2 regions of the Brevibacillus sp. HB1.3 genome follow, and region 2 is predicted to be linked to the other one. Evidence: a T-box and tRNA genes for the amino acid it is inferred to sense, from the RefSeq annotation. Region 2 holds a T-box; the other holds one or more tRNA genes.

Region 1 (3,407 bases), on a different contig from region 2:
GGGGTAACGATCATGATTCTGGAGACAATCGGGCAATTACTAATTAAAGTGCGCGAGGAAAATCCACTCGTTCATAACATAACGAACGTAGTTGTCACAAACTTTACAGCGAACGGCTTGTTAGCTCTTGGTGCATCCCCTGTCATGGCGTACGCCAAACAAGAGGTGGCAGATATGGCAAAGATCGCCGGAGCTCTTGTATTGAATATAGGGACATTGAATGAGCATGAGATCGAAGCGATGTTGATCGCAGGAAAATCCGCGAATCAGCATGGAGTGCCTGTTTTGTTTGATCCAGTGGGAGCGGGAGCAACATCGTATCGAACCGAGACAAGTCAACATCTTGCGCAGGAATTAGATATAGCCCTCGTAAGAGGAAATGCTGCCGAGATTGCGAACGTTATCGGGGAGCGGTGGGAAATTAAAGGTGTAGATGCGAAGGAAGCGGGTGGAGATGTCGAGGACCTAGCGAGAGCAGCAGCGAAAAAGCTAAGGACAATTGTTGCGATTACGGGTAAGGTCGACGTTATTTCGGACGGAGAAACGACTTACTCGATCTATAATGGTCACCCAATCTTAACGAAGGTGACTGGAACAGGCTGTTTGTTAACGTCTGTTATGGGAGCGTTTGCAGCCATTGCAAAAGACAAGCTGATCGCAGGAGCTGCGGCATTGGTATGCTACGGTGTTGCTGCTCAGCTGGCAGCCGAGAAAGCAGCAGAAGGAGGCCCAGGCAGTTTCCAAATCGAATTTTTGAATGTCTTGCATAACTTGACCGCAGACGATGTTCGCCGTCTTGGATACATCGAAAAAAGGGAATAAAAATTCCCCTTTTAAAAAGGGGAGGAAAATGGCCGTAGAACGATTAAGCTAGATATGTTAGACAGTAGCTGTAATTTCGTAGTGAATAAGACAGCAGCTTCTTCTGGTGCTCTGAGAGTGATAGGAATATAAATTCAACGTGATCATCATCGTATGGACGGACATAAAAACGGGAAATACCATGACAAATAATTTCTCTCTTTAACGTCAGTGCCACACTGGCGTCTGTTCGTATGTGCAATTCCACGCTGCGTACCCTCCTTGGACATTCAATAGAGTACCAAAAAAATACAAGGAAAAACAAGGTAATTATGTCTGAATCATGTCCAAGTTGTTACCGTTTTTTGGATGAAAACTGACAAGGAGAACGATTCAGAAAAGGCTAGCGAGGATTGCTGGGAAAGCACCCTGTTCGTGAGAAAAAGTTCGAGATGATTCCGGCCATTTTCCCTTTCTCCGTTGTGTTGTTTACTTTATTTCGAAGGCAGCGTACGAGCTCCTGATCGCAGTGACAAGAGAAATAGCCGTGCTTTACATAGCATTCATCATGCCTCTTGCAGCATCTGTCGACATCATCAATGGGCGCAGCCGGCCCGGAGCATCCAGGCCCACACCAGTTTCCGTACAAACAGGGGAAGCCTACTGAACGGCGTTTTCTTTTTGACAACTGACATCACTCCGTCTGGTAAAGGAATACTACTTGTATCATATTGAACAAGAAGGGAAGTTGCTTTAGGCAATCTCCCTTTTTTCGTTTCGATAGATAATCGCCTGACATGAACGGCTTGGAGATGGACAAAGGGAAAAACTTTCAAAATATCACTTGATATCATGTTGTGAATATGATAGATTAATTCTTGCCGAAGCGAATGCTTGCAGGCTCGATGGATGGATGTCCGAGCGGCCGAAGGAGCACGATTGGAAATCGTGTAGGCGGTGTCGAACCGTCTCGTGGGTTCAAATCCCACTCCATCCGCCATCATACTTGGCCCGTTGGTGAAGCGGTTTAACACAGCAGCCTTTCACGCTGTCATACAGGGGTTCGAATCCCCTACGGGTCACTTAGAAAAATCCCTACATCTTGTAGGTGATTTGGAGGCTTAGCTCAGCTGGGAGAGCATCTGCCTTACAAGCAGAGGGTCGGCGGTTCGATCCCGTCAGCCTCCACCATTTTTATATGCGGTCGTGGCGGAATTGGCAGACGCGCTAGATTCAGGTTCTAGTGGTGGCAACACCGTGGAGGTTCAAGTCCTCTCGACCGCACCAAGCAAACCCTATATATGGCGGTCGTGGCGAAGGGGTTAACGCACCGGATTGTGGCTCCGGCACTCGTGGGTTCAAGTCCCATCGATCGCCCCATCTATTTATGTTCAAAATGTAAAACGAAATAGCCCAGCGGTGGCTCCTGTAAAGGAACTCCGGCTGGGCTTTCTTTGTCTTTGTTTACGAGTGATCAGGCTGATAAAAGTGAAGGCGATTGCCAAAAGGATCGGTCACGCTCACTTCACGCGTTCCCCACGGCGTCTCCTCTAAACCAGGACGAGCATACTTGTACTCTTGACTTAACAGGGACTGATGAAAAAGCTCAATGTTCTCTACCTGTACGCGAATCGCTGAGCCAGGACAAGCATCCCCGTGATGCTCGGACAGATGAAGCGTGCACGACGGAGAGGAAATTTGCATGTACAAAGGAAAATGATCTTCGTACCGATGCTCCCAATCAATCTGAAAACCTAGAAACTCCACATAAAACTCTCTTGCCTTCTCAACATCAAACATACGAAAAATCGGCGTGATAATCTGATTCATTTGCCCAGACACCTCCGGATTGAATTGAGGGAGGCGAGGTGCATCCCTTCGTGAAAAATCGTTCGGACAAGCACTTGTGCAATCGTATGCATGCCAGATTCCGTTGCGGGAAACTCTTCTTCTAATCGATCCTTGTAAGCGGCTTGTATCTTCTGAGGTTGTTCTTGTAATAAGGAGACGAGCACGGCGAGTTTCGGTGGCTGCGTATCCCAATCAGCTGGCTTTGTCCCGAAGTTAAACCATTCGTTGAAGCCAGAGGGGATTGGGATCGTTTCTTTTGTTAGGTGAGCGATCCATAAATACTGATCGAGATAGATATGCCCCAGATTCCACAAGATATTGTTGGAGAAACCATCGGGAATGATGTTCACATCTTCCTCCGTCAAGCCATCGATTGCTTTTAATGTCTCCTGTCGATAATCCGCTAGCTGCTGGAATAACACTTTATGCCGTTTTTCCATATCCTTTCCCCCTAGAGTGGCAGTCTTTGTAAATAAATTCGAGTCAAAGATTCTACCTTCCTTCTATAAGAAGAGGGAGCATCGTCAAAAAAAGCGTGCAGAGCCAATTCGTCTGCACGCTTTTTGTATGCGGTTATAAGAAACGGCGCTACATTCTTTCCTGCTCGAGGGCGTGAGAAGGGGAGAATAGTTTCCGCCATTTTACTTGCGGTACGCAGATGGCAGCAAGGATCATGAATACGCCACCCCATTGAGGGAGAGAGACAGTCTCTTGAAGCACGAAGCTCGACAAGAGCACGACGGTGGGCAGCTCGA
Region 2 (3,407 bases):
ACCTGGGTGCCCCATACGAACTGCTTGAAGAGGTACACAAAACAGGTAAGCTGCCAGTCGTAAACTTCGCAGCAGGTGGAGTAGCAACACCAGCAGATGCTGCCCTGATGATGCAACTCGGTTCCGATGGCGTGTTTGTTGGCTCTGGTATCTTTAAATCAGAGAATCCGGAGAAGTTTGCTCGCGCGATTGTGGAAGCGACTACTCACTACACGGATTACGAACTGATTGCTCGCGTATCCAAAGGCTTGGGGACGGCAATGCCAGGAATCGAAATCTCCAAAATTCGTGAAGCTGATCGCATGCAAGAGCGCGGCTGGTAAGGTGAGTAGCATGAAAATCGGCGTACTCGCTCTACAAGGAGCTGTAGCAGAACATCTGCGAATGCTAGAAGAGGTTGGTGCCACAGCTATCCCGGTCAAACGAGTAGAAGAACTGGATGACCTAGATGGACTGGTCATTCCTGGCGGAGAAAGCACCACGATTAGCAAGCTGATGCACAAGTACGGATTCATGGAGGCGGTTCAAGAGTTCGGTAAAGCGAACAAGCCGATCTTCGGAACTTGCGCAGGAGCGATTCTTCTGGCGAAACGGATTCAAGGGCAAGACGATCACCATTTAGGCTTGATGGATATAAAAGTGGAACGGAATGCTTTTGGTCGCCAAAAGGAGAGCTTTGAAGTGTTGATGCCTGTTGCCGATGTGGGGGCAGATTACCCGGCAGTGTTCATCCGGGCACCGTATATCATGGAAGTGGGAGAGAACGGTCAAGTCTTGGCTAAGCACGAAGACAAGATTGTTGTCGCCCGAAGCGGTCACTATTTGGCAGCAGCCTTTCACCCGGAATTGACCGAAGATACAAGACTGCACAAATACTTTCTCGACATGGTTAAGGAATACAGAAGCTAGCTGTCATACCGGAAGATCGGCCGTAAAAAGGCGCCGATCTTTTTTTCTGAAAAGATCGAGGTTGGGTACTCTTTACATACGTATAGAACCTGTAGTACAGTTAACAATAATAGTATTCATGAATGAGAATGCGATGATGAGAACAAGTACTTCACAAGAGCCAGGCCTAGAGAGTCGGTGGTAGGTGCGAACCGATCCGGTTATGTGAGGGAATCCATCTCGGAGTGGCAAAGGAACAACAACTTTGCCCGGAACCGTCCCGTTATGACGGAAGAGTGGACATATGCATGAAGGAATGCTGCATGTGTCAACGAGGGTGGCAACGCGGGTATACAACACTCGTCCCTTACCAGGGGACGGGTGTTTTTTGTTTTTTTTCAATACGATTCGGAGGGATTTACACATGTTGGACGTAAAAGTATTACGCCAGGATCTAGAAGAAGTAAAGCGCCGTTTGGCTCACCGTAATGAGGATATTTCTGCGTTGGATCAATTCGTAGAAGTAGATGAAAAGCGTCGTCAAGTCATCCAAGAAGCAGAAGCGCTGAAAAATAAGCGTAACACGGTTTCCGAGCAAGTAGCGGTTATGAAACGCAATAAGGAAAATGCAGACCATCTGATCGCGGAAATGAAAGAAGTAAATGAGCGCATCAAGGCTTTGGATGAAGAGCTGCGTCAACTGGATGAACAGCTGGAGTTCATTTTGCTGAGCCTCCCAAACCTTCCGCATGAAAGCACGCCGATCGGTACAACAGAAGACGATAACGTGATCGCCTGGACATGGGGAGATCCACGTGCGTTTGACTTCGAGATTAAGCCTCACTGGGAGCTGGCTAGCCAAGCAGGCATCCTCGATTTTGAAACCGCGGCAAAAGTAACAGGAAGCCGTTTTGTTTTCTATAAAGGCTTGGGCGCACGTCTGGAGCGCGCACTGATGAACTTCATGATGGATTTGCACTCGAATGAGCATGGCTATGAAGAAGTGATCCCACCGTATATCGTCAACCGTACGAGCATGACGGGAACGGGTCAATTGCCTAAGTTCGAAGAGGATGCATTCAAAATCGAAGGACCAGATTACTTCCTGATTCCAACGGCAGAGGTGCCAGTCACAAATATGCATCGTGATGAGATCATGGATGGAGCGGATCTTCCTCGCTACTACACTGCTTTCAGCGCATGTTTCCGCTCGGAAGCGGGTTCTGCTGGCCGTGATACGCGTGGGTTGATTCGTCAGCATCAATTCAACAAAGTTGAGCTGGTGAAATTCGTGAAACCAGAAGAGTCTTATGACGAACTCGACAAGCTGGTGAAAAACGCTGAGAAGGTGCTTCAACTGCTTGGATTGCCATACCGTGTCCTGAGCATGTGCACAGGCGATCTTGGTTTTACGGCTGCGAAGAAATTCGACATCGAGGTTTGGATTCCGAGCGGCGACACATACCGTGAGATTTCTTCTTGCTCGAACTTTGAAGATTTCCAAGCACGCCGTGCGAATATCCGTTTCCGTCGCGATACGAAATCGAAGCCGGAATTTGTGCATACCTTGAATGGTTCTGGTTTGGCGATTGGACGTACAGTAGCAGCGATCTTGGAGAACTACCAAGAGGCAGACGGAGCAATCGTGATTCCAGAAGTTCTTCGTCCATACATGGGCGGAGTAGACAAGATCGCACCGAAGTAATAACCGAGAGAGTTAAAAAGCAGCTCTTGATCCATAACGGGTCAAGGGCTGTTTTATATTGTGTACTAATACAGGTGGAAATTTTTAAAAAACGTGTTGCACTGTACTAATCTCTGTTATATAATAAAAACAAATTTTAAGAATATTGTTTTAATACAGAAATGGAGGAATGGAGAATGGACTGCTATCGGTGTGAAGGAAACGGAGAACAAAATTGCCCAAAATGTGGAGGCGTTGGTCGTGATGCCAACGGAGCGGCTTGCCACAAGTGCTTGGGAGACGGCCATGTATGCTGCAGTCATTGTAGTGGCAGTGGGTATCAGGAGTAGGATATTTTTTTGTCACTACTGTTATATAATAAAAATAATTTTATAAGTCTGTACCATAATAACTTTGAATTGAGGGAGGAGGAGCTGTTTTGACTACCGTACCAACGAATCCATATCCGCTGGAGGTGCAGATTTCCGGTGAGATGCACCCTGGTTATCAAGATATCCTGACACCAGAAGCGATTCAATTCGTGATGAAGCTGGAGCAAAGGTTTGGCGACAGACGACAACAATTGTTGGCTAAACGTGTGGAGCGTCAATTGCAAATCGATGCAGGTCAACTACCGGATTTTCTACAGGAAACAGCGGACATTCGTAAAGGAGATTGGACTGTTGCTCCATTGCCCAAAGATTTGCAGGACAGACGTGTGGAGATTACGGGACCTTCGGGTGACCGGAAAATGGTCATCAATGCACTGAACTCGGGTGCTCGGCTTTTCATGGCTGACTTTGAGGACGCGAATTCACCGACCTGGGAGAACACC

Evidence for each region. The T-box of region 2 lies ahead of serS (serine--tRNA ligase). A T-box ahead of a tRNA ligase gene usually reads a tRNA of that ligase, here a tRNA-Ser.
Region 1: it has a tRNA-Ser gene. The T-box ahead of serS (serine--tRNA ligase) is inferred to sense a tRNA for this amino acid. The anticodon was not compared.

The regions. Positions count from the first base shown of each region.
Region 1 covers NZ_JABMIT010000003.1:133,153-136,559, forward strand. The annotation lists gene HPY31_RS08195 (hypothetical protein) at 1-47, shown strand, start outside; gene thiM (hydroxyethylthiazole kinase) at 13-822, shown strand; tRNA gene HPY31_RS08205 (tRNA-Ser) at 1,709-1,801, shown strand; tRNA gene HPY31_RS08210 (tRNA-Glu) at 1,810-1,883, shown strand; tRNA gene HPY31_RS08215 (tRNA-Val) at 1,917-1,992, shown strand; tRNA gene HPY31_RS08220 (tRNA-Leu) at 2,002-2,088, shown strand; tRNA gene HPY31_RS08225 (tRNA-His) at 2,106-2,181, shown strand; gene HPY31_RS08230 (glyoxalase superfamily protein) at 2,266-2,631, opposite strand; gene HPY31_RS08235 (DinB family protein) at 2,628-3,092, opposite strand; gene HPY31_RS08240 (EamA family transporter) at 3,241-3,407, opposite strand, start outside.
Region 2 covers NZ_JABMIT010000016.1:108,040-111,446, reverse strand. The annotation lists gene pdxS (pyridoxal 5'-phosphate synthase lyase subunit PdxS) at 1-323, shown strand, start outside; gene pdxT (pyridoxal 5'-phosphate synthase glutaminase subunit PdxT) at 334-909, shown strand; T-box leader at 1,034-1,259, shown strand; gene serS (serine--tRNA ligase) at 1,313-2,593, shown strand; gene aceB (malate synthase A) at 3,012-3,407, shown strand, end outside.